3 regions of the Pseudomonas sp. F007 genome follow, and region 3 is predicted to be linked to each of the others. Evidence: riboswitches for the same ligand, from Rfam matches in the RefSeq annotation. Region 3 holds a riboswitch; each other region holds the start of a gene.
What was found. Region 3 has a riboswitch for cobalamin ahead of ACZYR5_RS27565 (CbtB domain-containing protein). Riboswitches for the same ligand answer to the same signal wherever they lie in the genome.

Region 1: it holds a riboswitch for cobalamin, as region 3 does, so the genes downstream of both, ACZYR5_RS00835 (ABC transporter substrate-binding protein) here and ACZYR5_RS27565 (CbtB domain-containing protein) in region 3, are expected to answer to the same signal.
Region 2: it holds a riboswitch for cobalamin, as region 3 does, so the genes downstream of both, cobO (cob(I)yrinic acid a,c-diamide adenosyltransferase) here and ACZYR5_RS27565 (CbtB domain-containing protein) in region 3, are expected to answer to the same signal.

The regions. Positions count from the first base shown of each region.
Region 1 is NZ_JBVATA010000001.1:166,012-175,797, reverse strand. Features, by position in the region: gene ACZYR5_RS00855 (N-acetylglutaminylglutamine amidotransferase) at 1-386, opposite strand, end outside; gene ACZYR5_RS00850 (OsmC domain/YcaO domain-containing protein) at 719-2,917, shown strand; gene ACZYR5_RS00845 (ABC transporter ATP-binding protein) at 3,069-3,839, opposite strand; gene ACZYR5_RS00840 (FecCD family ABC transporter permease) at 3,836-4,852, opposite strand; gene ACZYR5_RS00835 (ABC transporter substrate-binding protein) at 4,849-5,862, opposite strand; cobalamin riboswitch at 6,010-6,203, opposite strand; gene ACZYR5_RS00830 (MarC family NAAT transporter) at 6,240-6,911, opposite strand; gene ACZYR5_RS00825 (hypothetical protein) at 6,917-7,501, opposite strand; gene ACZYR5_RS00820 (DUF3302 domain-containing protein) at 7,789-8,142, shown strand; gene ACZYR5_RS00815 (HlyD family secretion protein) at 8,146-9,105, shown strand; gene ACZYR5_RS00810 (SulP family inorganic anion transporter) at 9,199-9,786, shown strand, end outside.
Region 2 is NZ_JBVATA010000001.1:266,203-275,988, forward strand. Features, by position in the region: gene cobD (threonine-phosphate decarboxylase CobD) at 1-715, opposite strand, end outside; gene cbiB (adenosylcobinamide-phosphate synthase CbiB) at 708-1,616, opposite strand; gene bluB (5,6-dimethylbenzimidazole synthase) at 1,613-2,263, opposite strand; gene ACZYR5_RS01340 (cobyrinic acid a,c-diamide synthase CobB) at 2,260-3,570, opposite strand; gene cobO (cob(I)yrinic acid a,c-diamide adenosyltransferase) at 3,581-4,192, opposite strand; cobalamin riboswitch at 4,274-4,508, opposite strand; gene ACZYR5_RS01350 (PQQ-dependent sugar dehydrogenase) at 4,622-5,935, shown strand; gene ACZYR5_RS01355 (O-methyltransferase) at 5,938-6,600, opposite strand; gene ACZYR5_RS01360 (C40 family peptidase) at 6,628-7,161, opposite strand; gene ACZYR5_RS01365 (C40 family peptidase) at 7,400-8,026, opposite strand; gene hda (DnaA regulatory inactivator Hda) at 8,239-8,943, opposite strand; gene ACZYR5_RS01375 (AI-2E family transporter) at 9,116-9,786, opposite strand, start outside.
Region 3 is NZ_JBVATA010000012.1:121,641-131,426, forward strand. Features, by position in the region: gene cobM (precorrin-4 C(11)-methyltransferase) at 1-174, opposite strand, end outside; gene ACZYR5_RS27555 (cobalamin biosynthesis protein) at 376-789, opposite strand; gene ACZYR5_RS27560 (CbtA family protein) at 786-1,493, opposite strand; gene ACZYR5_RS27565 (CbtB domain-containing protein) at 1,505-1,696, opposite strand; cobalamin riboswitch at 1,794-2,019, opposite strand; cobalamin riboswitch at 2,137-2,345, shown strand; gene cobW (cobalamin biosynthesis protein CobW) at 2,445-3,512, shown strand; gene cobN (cobaltochelatase subunit CobN) at 3,516-7,349, shown strand; gene ACZYR5_RS27580 (magnesium chelatase ATPase subunit I) at 7,370-8,392, shown strand; gene ACZYR5_RS27585 (vWA domain-containing protein) at 8,446-9,045, shown strand; gene ACZYR5_RS27590 (DUF2790 domain-containing protein) at 9,060-9,311, opposite strand; gene ACZYR5_RS27595 (RidA family protein) at 9,491-9,786, shown strand, end outside.

The DNA of each region.
Region 1 (9,786 bases), on a different contig from region 3:
TCCCAGATGGCGAAGGCGAACATGCCGTTGAGCTTCGGCAGCAGCGCTTCGCCCCAGGCGTGGTAGCCCTTGAGCAGGACCTCGGTGTCGCCACCGGAGTAGAACGCGTAACCCAGGCCTTCCAGCTCGGCGCGCAGTTCCGGGAAGTTGTAGATCGCGCCATTGAAGGCCAGGGACAGGCCCAGGACATTGTCGACCATCGGCTGCGCCGATCCGTCCGACAGGTCCATGATTTTCAGGCGGCGATGGCCCAGGGCTATCGGCCCCTGGCTGTGGAAGCCCCAGGCGTCAGGGCCACGGGGTGCCAGATGATGGGTGATGCGTTCGATGGCCGCCAGGTTGGCCGGTTGAAGATCAAAACGTAATTCGCCAGCTAATCCGCACATGGTGTCCAAGCCCTTTTTTCGGCATGTGTGTCGCTACTGGTGGCTTACGTGTACCGCTGTTTGCAGCATTTGCACTCTGTACAGCTTTCAGGCGGCACCTGCTTTTGCAGCGTGCTCGACCAGTAGCGTTGTGCACCGAACCGGGCGGTTTTTGCCTGCCGCCACGGCTGATGATGTGGGTTTTTCGAGTGAGCGGTGGCTGCGATCGTTCAATAAAATTTACCAACGGTCGATGAGCACCGGGCTTTTTTCAACGAAAGCGCAGTACTTCCAGCGTAAAACCCGGATAATCGCGCCCATTCAGTTTCGCTCGACTTTTTTGGTAATCCCCTATGGAAATCAAGGTTAATTTTCTCGACAACCTCCGACTTGAAGCCAAGTTCGATGACTTCACGGTGATTGCCGACCAACCCATTCGCTATAAGGGTGATGGCTCTGCGCCGGGCCCGTTCGATTACTTCCTCGCCTCGTCGGCCCTGTGTGCGGCGTACTTCGTGAAGCTGTACTGCAGCACTCGCAACATTCCCACCGAGAACATCCGGCTGTCGCAGAACAACATCGTCGACCCGGAGAATCGCTACAACCAGATCTTCAAGATCCAGGTCGAACTGCCGGCCGACATTTGCGACAAGGACCGCCAGGGCATCCTGCGATCCATCGACCGCTGCACGGTGAAGAAGGTGGTGCAGGCCGGGCCGGAGTTCGTCATCGAAGAGGTGGACAACCTCGACGCCGATGCTCAAGCGCTGCTGATGCCCAACTCGACGGCGGACGCCAGCACCTTCATCGTCGGCAAGGACCTGCCGCTGGAGCAGACCATCGCCAACATGTCGGGGATCCTCGCCGACCTGGGGATGAAGATCGAAATCGCTTCATGGCGCAACATCGTGCCCAACGTCTGGTCGCTGCATATCCGCGATGCGCATTCGCCGATGTGCTTCACCAACGGCAAGGGTGCCACCAAGGAAGGCGCGCTGGCCTCGGCCCTGGGCGAGTTCATCGAGCGGCTGAACTGCAACTTCTTCTATAACGACCAGTTCTGGGGTGAGGACATCGCCAACGCGCCGTTCGTGCATTACCCGGATGAGCGCTGGTTCCAGCCGGGGCGCAAGGACGAACTGCCGCCGGAAATCCTCGACCCGCACTGCCTGAAGATCTACAACCGCGATGGCGAACTGCGCGGCTCGCACCTGTTCGACACCAACTCCGGTAACGAAGAGCGGGGCATTGTGTCCTTGCCGTTCGTGCGCCAGTCCGATGGCGAGGTGGTGTACTTCCCCTCGAACCTGATCGAAAACCTGTTCCTGAGCAACGGCATGAGCGCCGGTAACACCCTGGCTGAAGCCCAGGTGCAGTGCCTGTCGGAGATCTTCGAGCGGGCGGTGAAGCGCGAAATCATCGAAGGCGAGTTCGCCCTGCCGGACGTGCCGCAGGAGGTGCTGGCCAAGTACCCGGCGATTCTGGCCGGGATCCAGGGCCTGGAGGAGCAGGGCTTCCCGGTGCTCGTCAAGGACGCCTCGCTGGGCGGTGAATTCCCGGTGATGTGCGTGACCCTGATGAACCCGCGTACTGGTGGTGTATTCGCCTCGTTCGGCGCGCACCCGAGCCTGGAAGTGGCGCTGGAACGCAGCCTTACCGAATTGCTTCAGGGCCGCAGTTTCGAGGGCTTGAACGATCTGCCGCTGCCGACCTTCGAAGGCCACGCGGTGACCGAGCCGAACAACTTCGTCGAGCACTTCATCGATTCCAGCGGCGTGGTCTCGTGGCGCTTCTTCAGTGCCCAGTCGGACTACGAGTTCGTCGAGTGGGACTTCACCAGCGACGGCGAAGACTCCAACGCAGAAGAAGCCGCGACCCTGTTCAAGATCCTCGAAGACATGGGCAAGCAAGTGTACATGGCGGTCTACGAGCACTTCGGTGCCACGGCCTGTCGGATCCTGGTGCCGGACTATTCGGAGATCTACCCGCTGGACGACCTGATCTGGGACAACACCAACAAGGCGCTGTTCTTCCGTGCCGATATCCTCAATCTGCACAGCCTCGACGACGCCGAACTGAAGGCCCTGGGCGAGCGCCTGGTGGAAAGCGAGCTGGATGATTACACCGATATCACCACCCTGATCGGTATCGAGTTCGACGACAACACGGCCTGGGGCCAGTTGACCATCCTCGAGCTGAAACTGTTGATCTACCTCGCCCTGCAGCAATACGAAGAGGCGAAGGACGCGGTGGAAGCCTTCCTGCAGTACAACGACAACACCGTCGAGCGCGGCCTGTTCTACCAGGCGGTGAACGCAGTGCTGGAGATGGAACTGGACGAAGACCTGGAGCTGGCGGACTACGAGGTCAACTTCCGCCGGATGTTCGGCAACGAGCGGATGGATGCGGCGATTGGTTCGGTCAACGGCAGCGTACGCTTCCATGGCCTGACGCCAACCAGCATGAAGCTCGAAGGCCTGGACCGGCACCTGCGCTTGATCGACAGCTACAAGAAATTGCATGCGGCGCGGGCCAAAGTCGCGGGTGTCTGACTCTTGTAGGAGCTGCTTGTCGGGCCGCCGCATCGCAGCGCATGGCGACTCTGCGGTGTGTCAGGCTCTGCACCTTCGCCGGCAAGCCGGCTCCTACAAGGTTGGGGGCGGTCACGGATTCCGCAACTGATTCGCCGTGGCAGACCCGCTATCAGGTGGCGCGCAAGCGCAAGATCTGCGCGCCGTCGAGCGGGTCCGTGAGGTAGTGGGCCTGCACGCCGAAGGTGTCGTACAAACGTTGTGGCGTGAGCACTTCCAGCGGCTTGCCGAGTGCCACCAGGCGTCCGCGGTCGAGGATTGCCAGGCGGTCGCAGGTCAGGGCCTGGTTGAGGTCGTGCAGGACGATCAGGCTGGTGACGGGCAGGGCCTGGACGCCCTTGAGAATCGTCAGTTGATGCTGGATGTCGAGGTGGTTGGTCGGCTCGTCGAGCAGCAGGATCTGCGGGCGCTGGGCGAGGGCCCGGGCGATGTGCACGCGCTGGCGCTCACCGCCGGACAGGCCGCGCCAGGTGCGTGTGCCCAGGTGCGTGGCGTCGACATCGTGCAAGGCCTGGCGGACGATGGCCTCGTCTTCCCGGCTCCACGGGCGCAGGGCCGACAACCAGGGCGTGCGCCCGAGGGCAACGGCGTCGAACACGCGGATCGCATCGTCGGTGTCGGCCTGCTGTTCGACCACCGCCAGGCGTTGCGCGATGCTGCGTCGCGAGAGTTTTTCCAGCGGCTGGTCAGCCAGCCACACACCGCCGGCTGACGGCGTGCGCAAGCCGGCCAACAGCTTGAGCAAGGTAGACTTGCCGGAGCCATTCGGCCCGACGACGCCGAGGGTTTCGCCGCGATGCAGATCGAGGTGGATATCCTCCAGCAACTCGGCGTCACGCACCCTGAAGGACAGACCTCGGCAACTCAGTGCGGGCGCGTTCATCGGGCGTTCCTGCGGCCGATCAGGATCAGCGCGAACACTGGCGCACCGACCAGCGCGGTGATCACCCCGACCGGAATCACCTGGCCTTTGATCAAGGTCCGCGACAGCACATCGGCGGCAATCAGAAACAGCGCCCCGGCCAAGGCACTGGCGGGCAGCAGCCGTGAGTGCCCGGTGCCGAGCAGCAGGCGCACGGCATGGGGAATCACCAGGCCGACAAAACCGATGGAGCCGACAATCGACACCATCACCGCCGTCACCAGCGCTGCACAGCCGACCAACACAAACTGCACCCGGCGTACCGGTATGCCGAGTGATGCGGCTGAATCGCTGCCAAAGGCAAAAGCGTCCAAGGCACGCCGGTGCAGCAGGCATAACAGCAGACCCGCGACCGCCACCGGCACCGCCAGCCACACCGACGGCCAGCGCACCCCGCTGAGGTTACCGAGCAGCCAGAACATGATGCCCCGCGCCTGTTCGGAACTGGCCGACTTGGTAATCAGGAACGCGGTGAGGGCATTGAACAGCTGCGAGCCGGCGATGCCCGCGAGGATGATTTGCCCGGTGCCGCGACTCGAGCCGCTGAATCGCGCCAACAGGATCACCAGGCCAAACGCGGCCATGGCGCCGACGAAGGCCCCGGCCGACAAGGTCAGCATGCCCGCGCCGACGCCGAGCAGGGCCACCAGCACGGCGCCGGTCGAGGCCCCGGCGCTGACGCCCAGCAAGTACGGATCGGCCAGGGGATTGCGCAGTAGCGACTGCAGGATCACCCCGCAGGTGGCCAGGCCGGCACCGCAGGCGGCGGCGACCAAAGCGCGGGTCAGGCGATAATTCCAGACGATGCCCTCGTCGATCGGGTCGAGCGGGTAGCCGGCCGCCCACAGTTTGTTCGCCAGCACCTGGAATACCACGTGAAGTTCGATGGCGGTTTCACCGATGGCCACCCCGGCGACCACGGCGGCCAACAGCAGCGCCATTGCCAGTAGCGTTCTAATCAGGCTCGTGGTCATTTCGGCAGGTCGTAGCCGTCGATGGCCTCGGCCAGTTGCCGCAAGCCGTCGAAGGTGCGCACGCTGGCCTGCATGGCCATCGCATCAAGGATGATGATGCGGTTGTTCTTCACCGCGTCCATGTTGCGGGTCACCGGGTCGCTGCGCAGGAATGCGAGTTTCTTTTCATGGTCGTCGGCGGGGAAACGGCGGCGGTCCATGCGAGCGATCACCAGAAACGTCGGGTTGGCCTTGGCGATGGTTTCCCAGCCGACCGTCGGCCATTCCTCGTCGGACTCGACCACGTTACGCACGCCCAAGGTCGTCAGCATGAAGTCGGGAACGCCCTTGTGGCCGGCCACATAAGGGTCGATGTCCATATCGGCACTGGAGAACCAGACCAGGGCACTGAGCGGCGGGCGCTTTTTCTCGTGTGCCTTGGCAATCGATTGGGCGAGGCTGGCCTTGAGTTCGTCGGTCAGTTGGGTGCCGCGCTCGCGCACATCGAAAATCTCGGCGAGTTGCTCGATGCCCTTGTAGATGCTTTCGATGCGGAACGGCGCCAGGCGCGTACCGTCGGCGCCCACCAGGTTGTCCTTGGCTTCGCAGTCGGAGGGCAGCAGGTAGGTGGGGATCTTCAGCTCATGAAATTGTTCGCGGGTGCCGACCACGCCCTGAGGCCCGACCGTCCACTCCAGCTCCACTGTCACCAGCTCCGGGCGCTTGCCGATCACCGCTTCAAAACTTGGATCGTTGTCCGCCAGGCGCTCGATCCTGTCGTTCTGCGCCTTGTACGCCGGCAGCACGTTGTTGAACCACAGCGACGTGCCGAGCACCTTGTCGCCCAGGCCCAGGGCGTAGAGCATTTCGGTGCCGGCCTGGCCGATGGTCACGGTACCGCTGGGGGCATGCTGGAAGGTCAGGCTGCTGCCGCAGTTCTCGAGGGTCAGCGGGTAATGGGTCGGGGTGGCCTGGGCCAGGGCGCACAGGCCCATACCGGCAATGAGGGTCGAAAGGCGGGGCAACAGCATGGGGCAATCTCCATTTGTACCGTACAGGCAACAGCAGGGGGTACGGTTTGGAAACACACCCTCGAACACTGCGTTGAACACAGGGCAAGGCCGCGCGACCAGGGAACTGGCGGGCGGCAGGATGTCCTTCCCGGACACCCCGCCGGTTAGTCATTTGCTTGGCCGGCAGGTCTCCTGACTCGTGCGTCGTCGCCGCACTCCGGCCTTCCCGGAGTTGATCCAGTGGCAGTTGAGGAGTGGGCTCGGCATCTACAGTTGCGGGGGCAGTTCCGATGGACACCGGGTGTGGTGTTTCGGATTCCCTATTAATCCCGTGGGGGACCGGCGGCGCTATGGTAGTCGATCACGCCGCCGGGAGGAAACGCGCCAGCCGTTCGTTAGGGCAGGCGCGGTGGGTGAAAGTTGCTGTCGATGAGCGACTGGACGATTTCGATCGAGCCATTGATCGCGAACTGCGCGCCCATGCACACCAGCAAAAAGCCCATCAGCCGGGAGATGGCGTCGATCCCGGATTCGCCGGTGATGCGCATGATCAGCCCCGAGCTGCGCAGGCAAATCCACAGGATCAGCGCAGTGAACAGGAAGATCAGCGGCGGCGCGGTGGCAATCACCCAGGCCGGGAACAGGGTGCTGTGCTTGATCGTCGCCGCAGAACTAATGATCAGGGCAATGGTGCCCGGGCCGGCGGTGCTGGGCATGGCCAAGGGAATCAGGGCGAAACTTTCCTTTTCCTTGACCTCGTGGGCAGCCGTGGGTGGCGGTGGCGGCGGAAACAGCATCTTCATGCCCATGACGATCAGGATGCCACCCCCGGCGATGCGCAATCCGGGGATGGAGATGTTGAAGGCATCCATTATCAGTTCGCCGGTGTAGTAGGTCAGCGTCATGATCAGGAAGACATAGATGGCCGTCAGCCGCGCCTGCTGGTTTTTTTGGCGCTGGTTGAGGCCTTTGCTCAGGGCGAGGAACAGCGCCACGGTGGTGGGCGGGTTGAGCAACGGCAACAACGCCAGCAACCCCAGGGCAATCGCGTTGAATAAATCACTCATGGGTTTTATTGAGTGGCGGAGGTTTTGATCTTCAGGATGTCGGTGTAGATCGCATTAACCGTCTGCCCCACTTGCAATTTCTTCATGCGCTCCTGAAGTGCCGGATCTTCGACCTTGAGCACCCTCACTTTGCCTTCAGGAGGCAGCAGGGTCACTTCATGGGTTTTGAGATCGATCTTGGTGATCTTCGAGCTGACCTTGACCTGGCGCACCGCTTCGCCGCCCGGGTTGGGATTGTCCTTGGTCGCCCGAATGGTCATCGCTTCATCGCTGACACCGGGGGCGCCACCCACTTCGGTGTCGAGTACATAGGCCACCGAGCGCAGGACTTGAATGTCGACCTTGTCACCGACTTTCAGGTTGTGCAGGGCCTTGGCTTTCTCGGTCAGTTGCAGGGGGATCGGCTGCTGGTCAGGGCCTTCGATCGTCACTTGATGGTTTGCCGCATCGACCGCCAATACCTGCGTCACCACGTGGCCTTCCATCGCGGTACTGCCCAACGGAATATCAGCCGCCTGGGCGCTGATGGCGGCAGTCGACAGAAGGGTGGCAAACGTAACACGCAAGGCGAAGGATTTGATGGGTTTCATGAGCCTGGTTTCCCTGTAATAGCTGACGGACACGCCCAAGAATAGTCGCTGTTCGGCAACTTGCCTGCTGACGTTATCGATTGAATTGCCGAGCATTTCGCCCTGCATGGGACTGTCTGCTATTTGCGATTTCACTGAGTTAAGTCAGCAGGCGATCGCCGGGCAGCCGTTTAAACTTGAACTACTATGATTTCGAACGGTCGCGCGCGAAGCAGCGGCCGCGGTCGACCATCACAGCACTCACGTGGTGCGTACGCGCTGATTTTGTTTTTCGGGAGGGGGGCGTCGTGCTCGACTACATTGCGCTGGGCATACTTTTTTTCGCGGCCATCGTGCTGTTCTACGGGATTATCGTGCTGCACGACATTCCCTACGAAATTGCCGTACACCGCAAACATCCACATCAGGACGCCATTCACGCAGCAGGTTGGGTGAGTCTGTTCACCCTGCACGCCTTGTGGCCGTTCCTGTGGATCTGGGCCATGTTGTACCGGGAAGATAGAGGCTGGGGGTTTCGAACAGATCCCGAGCAGTTGAAGCTCGATGCGGAACTGGTCAAGGAGCTGGCTGAATTGCGCCAACGCGTACAGCGCCTGGAAGGGAAGACGTTGTCCGATGACACTACAGAAGGACGGCAATAAACCATGGACTTATTACTGATCCTGACCTACACCGCCATTTGCGTGGCGATCTTCAAGATTTTCCGTATTCCCTTGAACAAGTGGACGGTGCCGACTGCCGTGTTGGGAGGCGTGGTGCTGATCGGCGCGCTGATCTTCCTGATGAACTACAACCACCCCTACTCGGAAGTGGCGCGCTCGTACTACGTCTCGGTGCCGATTATCCCGACCGTGACGGGCAAGGTGATCGAGGTGCCGGTCAAGGGCAACGAGCCGTTGAAGACCGGGGATGTGCTGTTTCGTATCGACCCCGAGCCGTTCGAGAACCGTCTCAAGTCGCTCAAGGCCCAGCAAATCTCGGCGCGGGCTGATTTGTTCCGGATCAACGAACTGATCAAGCGCAACTTCGGTACGCGGCGCGAGCTGGATGCTGCCCAGGCGCTGGTGGACGACCTGCAGGGGCAGATCGACAATGCCCAGTTCGATCTGGACAACACCACCGTACGGGCACCGAGCAAGGGTTTCGTGACCCATGTTTCGCTGCGTGCGGGGATGATGGCGACCAAGTTTCCGCTGCGTCCGTCGATGGTCTTCATCCCGGACGAGGGCCAATACTTTGCTGCCTGGATGCGCCAGAACAGCTTGCTGCGCCTGGTGCCGGGCGATGAGGCAGAGGTCGCGTTCGACGGCATACCGGGGCGGGTATTCAAGGGCAAGGTGAAGAATGTCATCAGTGTGATTGGCGAGGGGCAGATCCAGCCATCCGGCACCTTGCTCAGCTACACCGGATCGCCACCACCGGGACGGGTGCCAGTGGTGATCGAAATCACCGACCCGGATTACCCGGAGTATGCCAAGTTGCTACCCGGTGGCTCATATGGCCAGGCGGCGCTGTACAGCCAGCACTTCCACCATGTGGCGATCATGCGCAAGATCCTGCTGCGCATGGCAGCCTGGATGAACTACATCTTCCCATTCCATTGATGGGCGAGGGGGTAGACCGGCGACAGCTGGCTACCCCCTCGATGATTCTGCGATGGCTTCTTCCCTTTTTCCCTCTCCAAGGGCCCCAGACCCATGACCCCAGCGGACTCTCCGTCGCCAACTCCCGAACCGGGACGCATCGTGCGCAAGACCGGCGCCAATACCGGCTTGAACCGCTGGCTGCCTGGGCTGCGCACGCTGCGCGAGTACCAGTTGGCCTGGTTGCGCCACGACATCCTTGCCGGCCTGGTATTGACCACCATGCTGGTGCCCGTGGGGATCGCCTACGCGGTGGCCTCCGGGCTGCCCGGCATTTACGGACTGTACGCGACCATCGTGCCGCTGATCGCCTACGCATTGTTCGGCCCCAGCCGGATCCTGGTGCTGGGCCCGGACTCGTCGCTGGCGGCGGTGATCCTCGCAGTGATCCTGCCGCTGTCCGGTGGTGATCCGCAGCGCGCGGTAGCCCTGGCGGCGGCGATGGCGATTGTCTCGGGCGTGGTGTGCATCCTCGCCGGCATTGCGCGCCTGGGCTTTATCACCGAGCTGCTGTCCAAGCCGATCCGCTATGGCTACATGAACGGAATCGCCCTGACCGTATTGATCAGCCAGTTGCCGAAGATGTTCGGCTTTTCCATCGAATCCGCAGGCCCGCTGACCAATCTCTGGTCCATCGCCACG
Region 2 (9,786 bases), on a different contig from region 3:
CGGTATCACGCAGGCAAACCTGGCCGAGTACCCGCGTCGGCCCACTGACCGCCCAGGGGCCGACCTGTTCGGCGAGTAACTTGAGCAGTTTGCGTTCCGCCAGGACAAAACCCAGGCGCACACCCGCCAGGCCGAAAAACTTGCCGAAGGAGCGCAACACGATCAACCCGACCTGATTGGCGAAGGCCGCCAGGCTCAGATGCGGGGTGTTGTCCATGAACGCTTCATCGACCACCAGCCAGCCGCCGCGCTGCGCCAGCCGCCCGTGCCATTCGAGCAGGCGTTCCGGGGTCAGGCTCAGACCGGTGGGATTGTTCGGATTGACCACCACCAGCACATCAAGCTTATCGAGGTAGAAATCCACCTCCTGCTCCACCACTTCGCGCACCACGTAGCCGTTGCGCCGCCAGGCTTCGGCGTGTTCGGCATAGCACGGCGAGAGCACGCCGACCTTGCCGGCACGGCGCAAGCGCGGCAGCAACTGGATAGCCATTTGCGAGCCGGCGACTGGCAGTACATGGCTGGCGCCGTAGTACTCGCGCGCCGCCTGCTCCAGGCCGTCTTCGGTTTCCGGCAAACGCGCCCAGGCCCGTGGCGCAATCTCCGGGATCGCCCACGGCCACGGCGCCAGGCCGCTGGAAAGGTCGAGCCAGTCGGCTTCGGCGATGCCATAGTGCAAGGCCGCCTTGCGCAGGCGGCCACCGTGTTCAAGCATAAAACTCGGCTCCCACACAGAGAATCAGCAACCACAACCACACCCCGCGCTGGACCAATTGCCAGCCACGGTCGATCGAGTCAGCATCCGCCGGCACGCCTTCGCCCAGTTGCGGACGTTGATGCAGCTCGCCGTGGTAGATCGCCGCGCCGCCCAATTCCACACCCAGGGCCCCGGCACCGGCCGCCATCACCGGCCCGGCGTTGGGGCTGTCCCAGGTCGGTCCCTGGGTGCGCCAGCACTTGAGCGCCAGGCGGGTTTTGCCCAATAGCGCGTAGGTCAGGGCCACCAGGCGTGCGGGAATGTAGTTGAGCAGGTCGTCGATTTTCGCCGCTGCCCAGCCAAAACGTTCGAAGCGCTCATTACGATAGCCCCACATCGCGTCGAGGGTATTGCTCAGGCGATAAAGCACCACCCCCGGCGCACCGGCCACGACGAACCAGAACAGCGCGGCAAATACCGCGTCGCTGCCGTTCTCCAGCACCGATTCGGTGGCCGCACGGGCCACTTCAGTTGAGTCCAGCTCGCTGGTCTGGCGACTGACCAGATAACCGACCCGGTTGCGGGCTTCGTCCAGGTCATCGCTGCGCAAGGCACGGGCCACCGGTTCGACATGCTCGCCGAGGCTGCGTAGACCCAGGGCGCAATACAGCGCAAGAATCTCCACCAGCCAACCGATGTAGGGCAGCCACGACAAAGCCGTGGCCAGCAGGGTCAGGGGCACGACCACGATCACCCAGGCGGTGACGCCATGGCTGCGCCAGCCGCGACCGGCGGCGTTGAAGCGCTGCTCGACCCGGTCGGCAAAACGGCCGAAAGCCACCAGCGGATGCCAGCGTTTCGGTTCGCCCAGCAACGCATCCAGCGCCACGGCGGCGACACTCAGCAACGCCACACTCATTGACTCACTCCCCAACTATTTTCATACAGCAGTTCACTCAGCGGACGCGGTTGCGCCCAGCCTTCCAGTGCCAGCATCGGCGCTGGATAGAATTCGTTGACCGGTCCCAGGCACAACACCGCCAGCGGCTTGGCCCCTGGCGGCAACCCAAGCAGGTCGGCCAGCGCTTGCGGTTCGAACAACGACACCCAGCCCATTCCCAGCCCTTCCGCACGGGCGGCCAGCCAGAGGTTCTGAATCGCGCAGGACAGCGATGCCATGTCCATTTCCGGCAACGTCCGTCGGCCGAAAATGTGCCGTTCGCGGTCATCCATCAAGGCCGCGACCAGCACTTCGGCGCAGTCGTTGATGCCTTCGACCTTGAGCTTCATGAAGTCGTCGGAACGCTCACCGAGGGCCTCGGCAGTACGCACCCGTTCCTCTTCCACCAGACTCTGGATGTGCTGGCGCAGCGTTCGATCACTGATGCGGATAAACCGCCAGGGCTGCATCAGGCCGACACTCGGCGCCTGATGCGCCGCTTCCAGCAGGCGGCGCAACAACTCCGGCGCCACCGTGCCGCCGCTGAAGTGACGCATGTCGCGTCGCTCGGCAATCGCCCGATAGACCGCCTGGCGTTCGGCTTCGGAAAATTCCTTGGCGCTCATGGCTGCTTCGCTGCAGGCGCGAGCAGTGCGGCAATCGCTGATGGATTGGAGGGGAAGTAGAAGTGCACGTAGGACGCGGTCATCCGCCCTTCACGGTAGACCGCCTCCGCTCCGCGCCCGCCATTGGGGCTCAGGCCACGAGCGATCGGCTCGAGGGTAGTGCTGGTCAGCGAGTGGTGGTAGGTGTGCCCGCGCAACGCGCCTTCCGGCAACTCCACCGCCTGTAACGCCAGCGCGGCCAGGCGTTTTTGCATCACCGCGTCGCCGCTGAGCAAACCGACCAGTTCGGCGCGTACGCCGTCGACGTCGGTCAGCGAGTCCAGCAGATAGAGCATGCCGCCGCATTCGGCGAGCAAGGGTTTGCCGGCGTCATGGTGGGCACGGATGGCGGCGAGCATGGCGCTGTTCTGCGCCAGTGCCACGTGGTGCAGTTCCGGATAGCCGCCCGGCAGGTAGAGGCTGTCCGCTACGGGCAGTTGCCGATCACGAATCGGTGAAAAGAAGCACAGTTCGGCGCCCATCGCCCGCAACAGGTCGAGGCTCGCGCCATAGGTGAAGGCAAAGGCTTCGTCGCGGGCCACGGCGATGCGCACCCCGGCCAGCAGCGGCTCGGCGGCGATCACTTCAGGCGCGGCAAAGGTCACCGCTGGCGGCAGTGCCACTTCGCAACTGCTGGCGAGGGCATCTGCCGCCGCGTCGAGACGCAGGTCCAGATCATTCAGCTCGCTGGCCTGGACCAGGCCCAGGTGCCGACTCGGCAACTCGATGCCGGTCTCGCGCGACAACGCGCCGTACCAACGCAAGCCTTCGGTCAGGCTGCCTTCAAGCAGCTGTGCATGACGCAAGGTGCCGACCCGGTTGGCCAGGACCCCGGCGAACGGCAGGTCCGGCTGATAGCGCGCCAGGCCCAGTGCCAGTGCGCCAAAGGTCTGGGCCATGGCGGTGCCATCAATCACCCCCAGTACCGGCACGCCAAAGTGCCGGGCCAGGTCCGCGCTGGAGGGGGTGCCATCGAACAGCCCCATGACCCCTTCGATGAGGATGAGATCCGCGTCCAGGGCCGCTTCCCACAACAGACGACGACTTTCCTGCTCGCCGACCATCCACATGTCCAGTTGGTACACAGGATTGCCGCTGGCGCGCTCGAGGATCATCGGGTCGAGAAAATCCGGACCGCACTTGAATACCCGGACCTTGCGCCCCTGGTTGCGGTGCAGGCGCGCCAGGGCGGCGGTGACGGTGGTCTTGCCTTGACCGGAAGCCGGCGCGGCGATCAGTACCGCCGGGCAGTGACGAGGGTTATTCATGAACAGTGACTCACAGTTCGACACCTTTCTGCGCCTTGATCCCGGCCTGGAACGCGTGCTTGATCATGCCCATTTCGGTGACGGTGTCGGCCAACTCGACCATCTCCGGCTTGGCACCGCGACCAGTGACCACCACGTGCTGCATAGGCGGACGGGCCTGCAGATCGCTGAGCACCTGATCGAGATCCAGATAGCCATGCTTGAGGGCAATGTTCAGCTCATCCAGCACCACCAGGCCGATGGCCGGATCTTGCAGCAGCTCGCGGGACACGGCCCAGGCCGCTTCGGCGGCGGCGATATCACGCTGGCGATCCTGGGTTTCCCAGGTGAACCCTTCGCCCATCACATGAAACCGCACCTGCTCGGGGAAGCGCCGGAAGAACAACTCTTCGCCGGTGCTGTTACGGCCCTTGATGAACTGCACCACGCCGCATTGCATGCCGTGGCCCATGGCTCGCGCGAGCATGCCGAACGCCGAACTGCTCTTGCCCTTGCCGTTGCCGGTGAGCACCAACAGCAGCCCGCATTCGTTGGGCGAGTTGGCAATGCGCTCGTCGATCACCGCTTTCTTGCGCAGCATGCGCGCCAGGTGTCGTTCGTCGCGTTCAGGGGAATCAGTCATGGGGGAGCTCTCCGTTGAGGCTGGATAACGGCGGGCAGGCATGGAAAAAGACGGCAAGAAGCCTGGCATCGCCCACCGTGATGCCGCTGGATGGATCAGGCCGGTCTCCGGGCTCATGAGCGGCGATTGGCCGGGCGCTGCGCCTTCCCATGTCGCAGCGGACACAGTGGCTGATGGCAGCGCTTTCACTCATTTACCGTTGCGGGGGCAGCGCCGGGATCGTCGCCCGTCCTGTCAAAGAACGCGCCCTCACCGGCTTCCCTGTTTCACTCGATCGACCCACGGGCCACCGAGCACCTGAAACAAGTCGCGAAGGTTAGTGGGTTGGGGGTGGAGCGTCAATTAAAGGAAGGCCCGGCCTGACCGATTGAACCTTCGGCGCCGCGCGCGCCTCTACCCATCACGCGATGTTATTAATGGGAGATCGGCATGCAAACGTCTCGCCTGACAGTTGTCCTCACCCTGGCCGCAGCCCTGGTCGCCTGCGGCGAGACCGCAGTCCTGAAAGTCGCCGAGGGCACTGGCCCATCGCCCGAACTGCCGGCGCCAAACAAGACCCTGCTGCCCACCGTCAACATCGCGCCTGCCGTGGGCTGGGCCGATGGCGCCAAACCAACGGCCGCCGCCGGCACCAAGGTTGGGGCATTCGCCGAAGGCCTGGATCATCCACGCTGGCTGTACGTGCTGCCCAATGGCGACGTGCTGGTGGCCGAAACCAACGCGCCACCCAAGCCCGATGACAGCAAAGGCCTGCGCGGCTGGGTCATGAAGCAGTTCATGGGCCGCGCAGGGGCTGCGGTACCCAGCGCCAATCGCATCACCCTGCTGCGCGACAGCAACCACGACGGTGTGGCCGAAACCCGCACAACCTTTATCGAGAACCTCAACTCCCCCTTTGGCATGACCCTGGTGGGCAATGACTTGTACGTGGCCGATACCGACCGCCTGCTGCGCTTCAACTATGTCGAAGGTGCAACCACGATCAGTTCGAAACCGATGAAGGTCATCGACCTGCCAGGCGGCCCCCTCAATCACCACTGGACCAAAAACGTGATCGCCAGCACCGACGGCAGCAAGCTCTACGTGACCGTCGGCTCCAACAGCAATGTCGGCGAGAACGGTCTGGACCAGGAGCAAGGTCGGGCGGCGATCTGGGAAGTGGATCGGGCCACCGGCAATCACAGGATTTTTGCCTCGGGCTTGCGCAACCCCAACGGCATGGCCTGGGAGCCGAACAGCAAGGCCCTGTGGACGGCGGTGAACGAGCGGGACGAGATCGGCAGCGACCTGGTGCCGGACTACATCACCTCGGTCAAGGACGGTGGTTTCTACGGCTGGCCCTTCAGCTATTACGGGCAACATGTCGACGACCGGGTCAGCCCGCAGGATCCGGCGCTGGTGGCCAAGGCCATCGCACCGGATTATGCCGTGGGCCCGCACACCGCTTCACTGGGCCTGACCTTCGCCCAAGGCAGCACATTACCGGCGCCCTTCACCGAGGGCGCATTCGTTGGCCAGCATGGCTCATGGAACCGTGAACCCCATAGTGGCTATAAAGTGATCTTCGTGCCCTTTCACGCCGGCAAACCCTCTGACCCGCCGGTGGATGTGCTGACCGGTTTCCTGAACAAGGATGAAGAGGCAATGGGCCGGCCGGTAGGCGTGGTGATCGACCGACAAGGCGACCTGTTGGTGGCCGACGACGTAGGTAACAAGATCTGGCGAGTATCCGCTACACGCTGATGTCAGCGTTTGCGACACAGCGTCAGGCCATCACCCAGTGGCAGCAACGACAGATCAACCCGCGCATCCTCCTTCAGCGCCCGATTCAAGGCCTGGATGGCGCGGGTATCTTCGCTTTGCGGATTGCTCTCCAGCACGCGCCCACTCCACAGGGTGTTATCGAACACCGCCAGCCCACCGGTGCGCAGCAAACGCAGGGCATGCTCCAGATAGGCCGGGTAATTGGCCTTGTCGGCGTCGATGAACATCAGATCGAAGCATCCACCCTGCCCCTCCCGCTCAAGTTCGGCCAGGGTCTGCAAGGCGGGCGCCAGGCGCAGTTCGATACGCTCGCTCAGTCCTGCTTCCTGCCAATAACGGCGGGCAGTGGCATTGTAGTCGCCGGGAATGTCGCAGCAGATCAATTTGCCATCATCGGGCAGCGCCGCCGCCATGCACAGCGCGCTGTAGCCGGTAAAGGTGCCGACCTCCAGCACCCGACGGGCGCCGGTGAGCTTGATCAGCAAGGCGAGAAACTGCCCCTGCTCGGGTGCCACTTGCCAGCGTGCCATGGGCAGGGCCTGGGTTTCGTCACGCAGACGGCGCAGCAGCGGCGTTTCGCGCAGCGAGACATCCAGCAAGTAGTGATAGAGGGCGTCGTCGAGATTAAGCGTTCGTGCAGTCATGACCCCCTCCGCCCACCCGGAACAAAACTAGGGAATACGCGCCAGATGCTCAGGCTGCAAGACGCGCTTGGCACTCAGGTAGGCACGCTGCCAATAGGCCTTGGACAGGCTGTCGAGCTTGACTGTTCCGCCGGTTGCCGGCGCATGCACGAAACGCCCTTCGCCGACGTAGATCCCGGCATGACTGACCTGGGAGCCGCCATTGGTGGCGAAGAAAATCACGTCGCCGGTCTGCAGGGAGTCCTTGCCGACACTCGGTGCCTGCATGCCGATCATTTCACTGGTGGTGCGTGGCAGGGAAATACCTGCTGCATCGCGGTAGACGTAGCCGATCAAGCCGCTGCAATCGAAACCTGAATCCGGCGTGTTGCCGCCCCAGCGATAAGGAGTGCCGACCAGGCCGAGGGCGCGAAACAGCACGTCGTCGGCGACCGGCGAAAAACTCTGGGTGGGGGCGAAAACCGGCGCACGGACCACTTTGGCAGGTGGCGGCGTGCGACTGGCGCAGGCGCTGAGCAGCGCGGCGCAGAGAATCAGTGCTAGGCGGGCCGACTTCGTCATCACAGAACATCCTGAACTGGCTGCGGCTTTCTCTGCCGAGAGGCTGAAAACAAAACCGCGTAAGCAGGGCTTACGCGGTTAGTTTTCAACAATAGATCAGAATTCTAGCGGGTACGCGCCAAACTTCAAGTAAGACTTTAAGTTTGCACTACAAAAAGAAGGGGCATTACTGAGGAATATCATTTTGTTGGACCGCCGGCGCTCTAACACGGTGGTTACAGCGCCGTTGCCCGATAACTTACTTGCGCGCGGTGACCGTGGTCGGAGCCATCGCAAGGGCGCGCTTGGCTTCGATGAAAGTCTTGCTCCAGTAGCTGTCGCCCAGGCTATCGACCCGCACGCCGCCGCTGCGGCTGCTGCTGGAATGGATGAACTGGTTATCACCCAGGTAGATCCCGGCGTGACTGACACGACCGCGACGACCATTGGTGGCGAAGAACAGCAGATCGCCCGGCTCCAGCTTGCTGCGAGAAACCAATGGCGCGTCTACGTTGATCATTTCACGGGTGGAGCGCGGCAGGTTCATGCCAGCTTCTTCGCGAAACAGGTAGCCGATGAAACCGCTGCAATCGAAACCGGCTTCAGAGGTACCGCCGAAACGGTAACGGGTACCGATCAGGGACATGCCACGTTCGAGGATGCTGTCGGCCAGAACCGGCATCTGATAAGGCTTGCTGCCAGCAAAGTCGGCGAGCTCTTTTTCGGTCGCCAGTTCTTCCTGATAAAGAGCGGAAGACTGCGCGGTAGCAGCATTTTTAGCCTGTTGTTGCTGGACGTCTTGCTGGGACACTGGCGAGTGTGCAGCGCAACCAAACAACAGGGTGACGAGTGCGAGAGGCACGAGGGGTGCGAAGCGCTTTAGCATGGGCACGACCGTGGCTGAATGTGTAAAGAAGCCGAGACTATGCCTTCTATCATCCTCATTTGCAAATTCAATCGATTTAAATGTGACTTTGCCGTTTTGCCCTGACATCTAAGCGCTTAAGCCCATTCCATTTACACGCGCGCTGCGAGCCCCCTCCGCCAGCGGGATTTTTTGCGTCTGGAATATGCCAAAATGTCCTACAGGCCGCGGTTTTACCAGCCTAGCGTCTCTTTCAGGAACGGGATCGTCAGCTTGCGCTGCGCTTGCAGGGAAGCCTGATCGAGCTGCTCGAGCAGTTCGAACAGCGCACTCATGCTGCGGGTACCGCGAGTCAGAATAAAATGCCCGACTTCGTCAGTCAGGTGCAGGCCGCGACGTGACGCACGCAATTGCAACGCGCGCAACTTGTCTTCATCGGACAGCGGGCGCATCTGGAAAATCAGCGCCAGGGTCAGGCGCGATTTGAGGTCGGCCAGCTTGACCGGCAATTCGCGGGGCGAGGTGGAAGCGGCGATCAGCAGGCGTCGGCCGCTGTCGCGCAGGCGGTTGAACAGATGGAACAGCGCCTCTTCCCAGTCGGCCCGACCGGCGACGGCTTGCAGGTCGTCCAGGCACACCAGTTCGTATTGCTCGAGGTTGTCGAGGATTTCGGTGCCGCGGTCGAGCAATTCAGCCAGCGGCAGGTAGACCGCCGGTTCGCCCAGCTGCTCGAAACGCAGACAGGCCGCTTGCAACAGGTGCGTACGCCCTACGCCGTCCTTGCCCCACAGGTAGATCAGGCTTTCGGTCCAGCCGGCGTCGGCTTCGCACAGGCGTTCGACATAGCCGAGTGCAGCGGCGTTGGCGCCAGGGTAGTAGTTGATAAAGGTGGCGTCATCACGCAGACGCACACCTAGGGGCAGCTGAATCGGTTTCATGCTGACTGAACAGTTCCTGAAGAACCGTTAGTGGCCTCTGTGTAAAGTTTGCAAAGTTTATACCCGTGACGCGAGCGGCACAATGCGATAGACCACAAGCAAAATCAAAGGTTTGCGTTAACCTCGCAGCGCACCATCATGGCGCGCTGCTAGCATGCCTGATCAACTGTACCTATAAGTCGGGCTCATCTGCACCACTGTACATCTGCGAATCCTTGTAGACATCCTTCAGGTGTCGCACCAACACCATGATTACCGCCGCCAGCGGCAACGCCAGCAGCACCCCGGTAAAACCGAACAGTTCGCCGCCGGCAAGGATCGCGAAGATCACCGCCACCGGGTGCAGGCCAATCCGGTCGCCCACCAGCAATGGTGTCAGGACCATACCTTCAAGCGCCTGACCGACCATGAATACCGCGACAATCCCGACCATGGGGTACAGGTCACCGCCGAACTGGAACAATCCGGCAATCAACGCCGCACCGATGCCAATGACGAAGCCCATGTACGGCACGATGGCCGCCAGGCCGGCGATCAAGCCGATCAACAGACCCAGCTCAAGCCCCACCAGCATCAGGCCGGCGGCATAGATCACACCCAGCGCAACCATCACCAGCAACTGCCCGCGCACGAACGCCCCCAGCACCTCATGACACTCGCCTGCCAGCGATACCACCCGCGCCTCGCTGTCACGCGGCAGCAGGTTGCGGATCTTCGCCATCATCAGGTCCCAGTCGCGCAGCAGGTAGAAGCTCACCACCGGGATCAGCACCAGGTTGGCCAGGAACCCGATCAAGGCCAGGCCCGAAGCCGTCGCCTGACTGAGCACCACGCCGACGATGT
Region 3 (9,786 bases):
CAGGTGCAGTTCGGCGCTGTTGACCACCTGTTCGGCCTGATGGCCTTCGAGCACGGCAGCTGGCACCAGCGAGCCGGCGTAGATGATCACCGGGCAACTGCGGATCAGCCGTTGGCCCTTGACGGTGATCAGTTCCGGATCGCCGGGGCCGGCGCCGATGAAGTAGACGGTCATGGCCGGCTCCTGAGGGGGTAGGGAAGGGTGCAGATGAGCGATGCTCATGATGAAAAGGGGGATTATGGCAATGTTCGCTGTTGAAACTGTAGGAGCGAGCTTGCTCGCGAAAAACTTGAGGGCGCCGCAATTATTCAGGATGCTCGTGTCATCGTTAACGTTTTTCGCGAGCAAGCTCGCTCCTACAGGTGCAGGAAATCATTACCCCGCACACGCCAACGCAAAGGTCGCCTGCGCATACTTCTGCCGTGAAATCAGCAAGGTCGCCGGCGCCTGGGCCAGTGCTTCGGCCAGGGCGAGGGCAGAGCTTTCGGCGACGCCGTAACAACCCGTGCGCTCGAAAGCGATCTGCGACTGGTGGCTGAGCTGTTCTTGATAGCCGGACAATTGCTCGCTGCTGAACACGGTCAGCGGTAAACCCAATTGCTCAGCCAGTTCAATCAGACCAGGTTCATCGCGTTTCAGGTCGATGCTCGCCAGCGCGGTGATCGATTGCAGATCGATCCGCTGAGCCTGCAAGGCCTGATCGAGTAACGCGCGCAGCGTGCTGGCCGGGCAGCCGCGTTGGCAGCCGAGGCCGACCACCAGGGTCGGCGCCGCGCGCGTTTCACTCATGCCTGATAGTCACCTGCGCTTTTGCGTCGGAACAACCAGGCGCTGATCAGCCCCAGGGCCAGCCAGAACGCCACGTTGGTCAGCTGCGAAGCGATCTTGAACTGTGCTTCCAGGGCCTCGGGGGCGAGCATCGAATGCACGTCCGGTTGCGGTGCGCCGACGATGTGCGGCACCGCCAGGATGGCCACGCCGAGTGCCTTCAGCAGCCAGTTTTTGCCGAAGGCGATCAGCGCGATACCGGCAGCGGTAGAAGCGGCAGTACCGATCCACCACATCTGCCGTTGCGCCAGGTCGGCGGCGGCAGTACCCGGTAGCTCCGGCGGCAGGCCGAGGGTCGGCGCGAGCACGAAAGTGGCGTAGCCGGCCAGGCCCCAGAGCAGGCCCTGGGACGTGCGGGTCGGGGAGCGCAGGGTGTAGAGACCGGCGAGCATCAGTGCAAAACCGACCGCCACCACCAGGTTACCGCCGGTGGTCGACAGCACGCGCTGCCAGCCGTCTTCCGGTTCCCAGGCTTCGGCGTCGTGGCTGTGGGCAGCCATCGCCGAGTCGGCATGTTCATGCACGTGCTCTGCGACGGGCTCGGATTTCTCGTAGGTCTCGGCCTGCAAAATCAGCGGCGAGACCCAGAAGCTTTGCAGCAGGGTCAGCAGAAGGGCGGCCAGCAGCCCGCTGAAACCTGCGGTTTGAGCAATACGCTTGATCATCTGGGCAGGTCTCAGTGGCACGGGAAAGCGGCGCTGTGCCGGGTGTCATGAGCGGCGTTGTGCACGGCTTCGATGTGCGAGAAGCCGGCGAAATACACCAGGCAGGCACCGAGGATCGAGGCACTGAGGGCGGCCACCAGGCGTTGGCCCAGTGTGGTGGTGCCGGCGGCGGTGGCGTGGCGGGTGCTGCTGATGGTCGACATGGCGCTTACCTCTGGTCAGTCAGGGGTGATCCGTGCGCATGCAAGCCTCCGCGAGCAGGCCGCGGAAACTCAAACAGCGCCCGCCCACCGCGGGTTTGTTATTCAAGTATTGCGGGCCGGTCTCCGGGCTCACGAGGGGCTGGCACTGGCCAAACCTGCAAGAATCGCCTTCCCATGCCCTACAGCAGGCACAGTGGCTGTGATTCTTCGCTCGCTTACCGTTGCGGGGGCAGCACCGGACTGACATGGCTTTGGAGTAAAGCACATGATTCACCGGTTTCCCGTTTCACCCTGTGAAGGGCACCCGTAACAAGCTGTGTAGGAGAGCATGGGCGGGTGCTGGCGTCAATCCTGGGACCGGGTTGAACCCTTCGCGAGCAGGCTCGCTCCCACAATGGATCAGTGGCCACCACAAACATTGACCAGGCCCAGTACGATGCGTAGCCTTGCACCTTCGAGGTTCTTCGGCCCCAGCGCCGAAGCTAAGAAGGGAACGCGGTCGATGCCGCGGCTGCCCCCGCAACTGTGAACGGTGTCGTCGCTGCCAGGCCACTGCACGCTCTTTCGAGCGGCGGGAAGGCGCAGAAACCGCCAGTCGAAAGACCGGCCCACCGTCAGCCAGGAGACCTGCCTCGATCCAGATTCTCACTACAACCGGGCGGGGTGATCCGGTGGCGAACTGCTCCCGCGCGCGTCTGCGTTGCCGGTCCTCGTCCCGTATGCCCGCCACCTTGCCAAAGGGCATCCGATGAAAACACTGGCCAAACTCCCCGTCACCATCGTTACCGGCTTCCTCGGCTCGGGCAAGACCACCTTGCTGCGGCACATGCTCGACAACGCCCAGGGCCGGCGCATCGCGGTGATCGTCAACGAATTTGGCGAGCTGGGCATCGACGGCGAAATCCTCAAGCAGTGCTCCATCGGTTGCACCGAGGAAGAAGCCAGCGGCCGGGTGTATGAGTTGGCCAACGGCTGCCTGTGCTGCACCGTCCAGGAAGAGTTCTTCCCGGTGATGCGCGAGCTGGTGGCGCGCCGTGGCGACCTTGATCACATCCTCATCGAAACCTCCGGCCTGGCCCTGCCCAAGCCGCTGGTCCAGGCTTTCCAGTGGCCGGAAATCCGCAGCGCCTGCACGGTTGACGCGGTCATCACCGTGGTCGACAGCCCGGCCGTTGCCGCGGGCACCTTCGCCGCCTTCCCGGACCAGGTCGACGCCCAGCGCAAGCTCGACCCGAACCTGGACCACGAATCGCCGCTGCACGAACTGTTCGCCGACCAGCTGTCCAGCGCCGACCTGGTGATCCTCAACAAGACCGACCTGATCAACCCCGAAGACCTGGCCCGAGTGCGCCTGGAAGTCGCCGAGGAACTGCCGCCAGCGGTGAAAATCATCGAGGCCAGCAGCGGTCGCGTGCCACTGGACGTGCTGATCGGCCTGGGCGCCGGCTCCGAAGAGCACATCGACAGCCGCCACAGCCATCACGATCATCACCACGACGGCGACGATCATGACGATCACGATCACGACGCCTTCGATTCGATCTCCATCGAACTGCCGCAGGCCGATGAAAGCCTGCTGCTTGATGCCTTGACCCAACTGGTGGTGCAGCACGGCATCCTGCGGGTCAAGGGTTTCGCCGCCATCCCGAACAAGCCGATGCGTCTGCTGATCCAGGGCGTGGGCACGCGCTTCGACAAGCACTTCGACCGCCAGTGGGGCGCCGAAGAAGCGCGCAGCACGCGTCTGGTGCTGATCGGCCAGGAACTGGATGCGGCCCTGCTCGAAGCGCAACTGCGCGCCGCCCTCAGCGTCTGATCCATGCACCTGCTCAGGACCCAGCCCGGCGGATTCGTCTCCGAGGACAACATTGCCGATCTCGGGCAAACCCCCGCCGAGCTGGTGATCCTGTGCAGCGGTGACTCCAGCCTGGCGCTACTGGCCGAGGCCGCGCAGCAACTGCCTGAGGATTACCCGAGCCTGCGCCTGGCCAACCCGATGCAGGTGCAGAATCACGCCTCGGTCGACCTGTATGTCGATCAGGTGCTGCGCCACGCCAAAGTCATCCTGATCTCGCTGCACGGCGGGATTGCTTATTGGCGCTATGGCGTCGAGCGCCTGATCGAGCTGGCGCAGCGCGGCGTGCAGTTGATTCTGGTGCCGGGCGACGACCGTCCCGACCCGGAGCTCAGCGACTTGAGCACGGTGCCGGTGGCAGACCGCGAGCGGCTCTGGCACTTCCTGCGCCAGGGCGGCAAGCACAACGCCCTGGAGTTGTATCGCTGCCTGGCCAACCGTTGGCTTGGCCGCGACTATGCCTGGGGTGAACCGCAGGTTTTGCCACGCACGGCGATCTATCATCCGCATCACGCCCAGCCGAACCTGAAGGATTGGCAAGCCGACTGGCAGCCCGACCAGCCAGTGGCGGCGCTGCTGTTCTATCGCTCGCACTTGCAGGCGGCCAACACCGCGTTCGTCGATGTGTTCTGCCAGCGCATGCAGGCGGCGGGGCTCAATCCCTTGCCCATCGCCGTCGCCAGCCTCAAGGAGCCCGGCTGCCTGAGCGTGGTCGAGGACTGGCTGGACGAGGTGCAGGCGGCGCTGATCCTCAATACCACCGGCTTTGCTCAATCCAGCCCCGAGGCGCCGCACCTGCGGCCGTTCCGCCGCGACATCCCGGTGATCCAGGCGATCTGTGCCCAGGACAATCAGCCGGGCTGGAGTGCCAGCGAACAGGGGCTGGGGCCGCGTGACCTGGCGATGCACATCGCCTTGCCGGAACTGGACGGGCGGATCATCAGCCGGCCCATCAGCTTCAAGGACCTGGCCTGGCGCAGCGAGCGCAGCCAGTGCGATGTGGTGTGCTACCGGGCGCACCCCGAGCGCATGGATTTCGTCGCCGAACTGGCCCGGCGCTGGGCCGAGTTGGCGCGGGTGCCGAACAGCGAAAAACGGGTGGCACTGATTCTCGCCAACTACCCGACTCGCGATGGACGCATCGGCAATGGCGTCGGCCTGGATACGCCGGCGGCGGCCTTGAATATTCTGCGAGCGTTGCAGGCTCAGGGGTATCCGCTACCGGCCGAATTGCCCGCCAGCGGCACCGCGTTGATCCAGCAATTGCTCGGCGGGGTCAGCAATGATCTCGACAGCATCGACCTGCGCCCCTGCCAGCAGAGCCTGGCGCTGGAGGACTACCGGGCGATGTTCGAAGCCTTGCCCGCAGCCAATCGCAACGCGGTGCTGCAGCGCTGGGGCGACCCGAGCGCGGACCCGATGTACCGCGACGGTCGACTGATGATCGCCGGCCTGCGCTTCGGCCTGACCTTTGTCGGCATCCAGCCGGCGCGTGGTTATCAGGTCGATCCGAGCGCGGTCTACCACGACCCGGACCTGGTGCCGCCCCACGGCTACCTGGCGTTCTACTTCTGGCTGCGCAAGGTCTATTGCGCCCATGCGCTGATCCATGTCGGCAAACACGGCAACCTCGAATGGCTGCCGGGCAAGGGCGTCGGCCTGTCCGAGCAGTGCTGGCCGGATGCGCTGCTGGGGCCGCTGCCGAACATCTACCCGTTTATCGTCAACGACCCGGGCGAGGGCGCCCAGGCCAAACGCCGCACCCAGGCGGTGATCATCGACCACCTGATGCCACCGCTGACCCGTGCCGAAACCTACGGGCCGCTGCGCAACCTGGAGTTGTTGGCCGACGAATATTACGAAGCGCAGTTGCTCGACCCGCGCCGCGCCCGCGAACTGCAGCGCGACATTCTGGCGCTGGTGCGTGAAACCCATATCGACCGTGAGTTGCAACTCGACAGCGACGCCGACGCGGCGATCTGGCTGCCGCGCCTGGACACCTACCTGTGCGACCTCAAGGAATCGCAGATCCGCGATGGCCTGCATGTGTTTGGCGAATCGCCGAGTGGGCGGTTGCGCATTGATACCTTGCTTGCGCTGTTGCGCATTCCCCGGGGGGATGGCCGGGGGGCGCAGTCGAGTGTGTTGCGGGCGCTGAGTAAAGCTTTTGTTCTGGGTTTCGATCCGCTGGACTGTGCGCTGGGCGAACCCTGGAATGGGCCGCGGCCGGAGGTATTGGCCGCGATCAGCGATGAGCCGTGGCGTACCGCAGGCGATACCCGTGAGCGGTTGGAGTTGTTTGCCAGCCAACTGATCTCGCAGACATTGAACCCTGATACCTGTAGGAGCGAGCCTGCTCGCGATGGTGTATCAGACACATCGCAGTCGCCTGACACTCCATCGCGAGCAGGCTCGCTCCTACAATGGCCGGCATCGGTAGAGGTCGAGGCCATCCTCGACCACCTGCGCGAAGTCGTCGCCCCACGCCTGGACGCCTGCGGCCCGGCGGAAATGCACGGCTTGCTCAGCGCCCTCGACGGGCGTTTCGTCCCCGCCGGCCCCAGTGGCGCCCCCAGTCGTGGACGCCTCGATGTGTTGCCCACCGGGCGCAATTTCTATTCGGTGGACGTGCGCAACCTGCCGACCACCACTGCCTGGCGCATCGGTTTTCAATCGGCCAACCTGATTCTCGAGCGGCACCTGCAGGACCACGGCGATCACCTGCGCCAGCTCGGTCTGTCGGTGTGGGGCACGGCGACCATGCGCACCGGCGGCGACGACATTGCCCAGGCCATGGCCCTGATGGGCGTGCGTCCGGTATGGGCCACGGGTAGCCAGCGGGTCGACGATTTCGAGATCCTTCCGCTGAGCCTGCTCGACCGCCCACGGGTCGACGTGACCTTGCGCGTCTCCGGGTTCTTTCGTGATGCCTTCGCCAACCTGATTCGCCTGTTCGACGCCGCCGTGCAAGCGGTGGCCGCGCTGGACGAGCCGGATGACCTCAACCCGCTGGCGGCCAAGGTGCGCCAGGAGCGCGAGGCGTTGCTGCAGTCCGGAATCGATGCCGAGGCGGCGGCGCGTCAGGCCGGTTGGCGGATCTTCGGCGCCAAGCCCGGTGCCTATGGCGCCGGCGTGCAGGGCGCGATCGACGGACGCCTGTGGCAGAGCCGCGAGGACCTGGCCGAGGTCTACTTGAACTGGGGCGGCTACGCCTATGGCGGCGCCGATGAAGGCACCGCTGCACGCGGCCAGTTTGCCCAGCGCCTGAGCCAGGTGCAGGCGGTGGTGCAAAACCAAGACAACCGCGAGCACGACCTGCTGGATTCCAACGATTACTACCAATTCCAGGGCGGCATGCTCGCCGCCGTGGAAAGCCTCAGTGGTGCAGCGGCGGCCAGTTACCACGGCGATCACAGTCAGCCGGACCTGCCGAAGATCCGCACCCTCAAGGAAGAACTGAACCGGGTGATCCGCTCGCGGGCGGCCAATCCGAAGTGGATCGAGGGGGTCAAGCGCCACGGCTATAAAGGTGCATTCGAGCTGGCGGCGACCGTCGACAACCTGTTCGCCTTCGACGCCACCACGCAACTGATTGACGATCACCAGTACGCCTTGCTGGCGGATGCCTACCTGCTCGATCCATCGACCCGCGCCTTCGTCCAGCAGCATAATCCCCATGCCCTGCGCGACATGACCGAGCGCCTGCTGGAAGCCCAGCAGCGCGGCCTGTGGCAGGAGCCGGGGGCCTACCGCGAAGCGCTGGAGCACCTGCTGCTGGATATCGAGGAAGAGTGTTGAACCCAAGTACGAGAGCCGAGATGACCGACACCCCGCACTTTCCGCTGTCCGCCGTGGTCGGCGCCGACGCCTTGAAACTGGCGCTGTGCCTGAGCGCCATCGACCCGAAAATCGGCGGCGTGCTGATCGAAGGACCGCGGGGCATGGCCAAGTCGACCCTGGCCCGGGGCCTGGCCGATCTGCTGGCCAGCGGGCAGTTTGTCACCTTGCCGTTGGGCGCCACCGAAGAGCGGCTGGTCGGCACCCTCGACCTCGACGCGGCGCTGGGCGAGGGCCGTGCGCAGTTTTCTCCGGGGGTGTTGGCCAAGGCTGACGGTGGCGTGCTGTACGTCGATGAAGTCAACCTGCTGCCCGATCACCTGGTGGACCTGCTGCTCGATGTCGCCGCCAGCGGCACCAACCTGGTGGAGCGCGACGGCATTTCCCATCGGCATCCGGCGCGCTTCGTGCTGATCGGCACCATGAACCCGGAGGAGGGCGAGTTGCGTCCGCAACTGCTCGACCGCTTCGGCCTCAACGTCGCCCTCGAGGGTCACACTGAACCGCTGGAGCGTGGGCAGATCATCCGCCGACGCCTGGATTTCGACAGCGATCCGCAAGGCTTCTGCGAGCAATGGCAAGACGCGCAACAGCAACTGCGCGAGCGCTGCCAGCGTGCCCGTGAGGGGTTGGCGGCGATTGCTCTGGACGACGATGCGCTGGCGCAGATTACCGAACGCTGCTTTGCCGCTGGAGTCGATGGCCTGCGCGCCGACCTGGTCTGGCTGCGTGCCGCGCGTGCCCATGCCGCCTGGCGTGGTGCCGCAGCCATCAGCGAGGAAGACATAGACGCGGTGGCCGAGTTTGCCTTGCGTCATCGGCGACGCAAACCGCCGGCACAAAATCCGGCTGTACAAAACCAGAGCCAGCCACCGGCAACCCAAGCCTCGCCAAACCAACCGTCACGGCCCGACGAAGGCCAGGGCCAGTGGGGCGAACTACCGGCCCAGGCCTTGCCCACCGGCGCGCGCCGTGAGGTGCCGAGCTGGCCAAAAAAGCCCTAGGCATTCGCCCTCGTGCAACGGCGGGGGCGAATGCCAGGCCCCGCGCCGGGCACTTGAAAAGCGGTCGCCAGGGCCAACGGCAAGCCGCGAGCAGCGGCACGGTGAACTGGCCGGGGACCTTGCTCAATGGCCGTCCACGCCAGCGCGATGACCTGCTGTTTCACCTGCGCACCCGCAGCCCCCATGAATTGTGGCTGGTGATTGTCGACGCCTCGGCCTCGACCCGTCGCCATCAGGCCTTGAGCGATGCCAAGGGTCTGCTGGCACAGCTGTTCGACGACGCCTACCGCCAGCGCGCGCGGCTGGCCTTGCTCACCGCCAGCGGCAGCGCACCGCGTTGGCAAGTGCAGGGTCTGAAAGCCTCGGCCAGCCTGCGCGACTGGCTCGATGCGCTGGGAGCGGCGGGGGGGACGCCGTTGTCGGCAGCATTGGCCGAGGCCGAAATCTGGCTGGCGCGGCGGCAAAAACGCTATCCGGCTGAACAGCAGCGGATCCTGCTGTTGACCGATGGCCGCCTGAAATCGATGCCCGAGGTGCCGGCTTTCGCCTGCCCGAGCCTGCTGGTGGACATCGAGCGCGGGCCGATTCGCCTCGGTCGGGCGCAAACCCTGGCCCGGGCGTTGAACGCCGAATATCGGCATATCGACGACTGATCCGGCGTCGGCTGCTAGCTGCCCTGATCGATGCACCCATCGCCATAAGCCTGATAGCGCAGGGTGTGCACCACACCCTGGGAGTCGGCGTAGGTCAGTTCCCGCGAGCCGATTCCGCAGTAACCGTAATCGGAGGTCGAGATCACCCGGGCGATGTCCAGGTGCATCCCCCAGTGATAGTCCTCTGCAGCAGGTGCCGGTGCGGTCGCGGCGGATGCCAGGGTACTCAGGCTGAGCAGGACCAGGCCAAGCAAGGCGGTTTTCATGATGGGGTTCCTTTATAGGCGTTTGAAGGATTTCAACGTCAGTACGACGTACCCCGTTGGGGTTTATTCCCGGATTGAGCAAGCAAATGCACTGTGACTTGTGGCAGACTTTCGCGATTGATTCCGTTAATGCGAACATGATTCCGCTATAGCGGAATATAAAGCCAGGAGAAAACCCCATGAGCATCACCCGTTACGGCACCGGCAGCACCGCCGGTGGTGGCCAGCCCCGTCCTTTCGCCCGCGCCGTCGAAGCCGACGGCTGGCTGCATGTGTCGGGTCAGGTGCCGGCGCTGGATGGCGAGATCATTGCCGGCGGCATCGTCGAGCAGACCCACCAGACCATGCGCAACCTGATCGCGATTCTCGAAGAAGCCGGTTATGGCCTCGAAGACGTGGTGCGCACCGGGGTCTGGCTCGACGATCCACGGGATTTCTGGAGTTTCAACAAGGTCTTCGCCGAGTACTTCAGCCC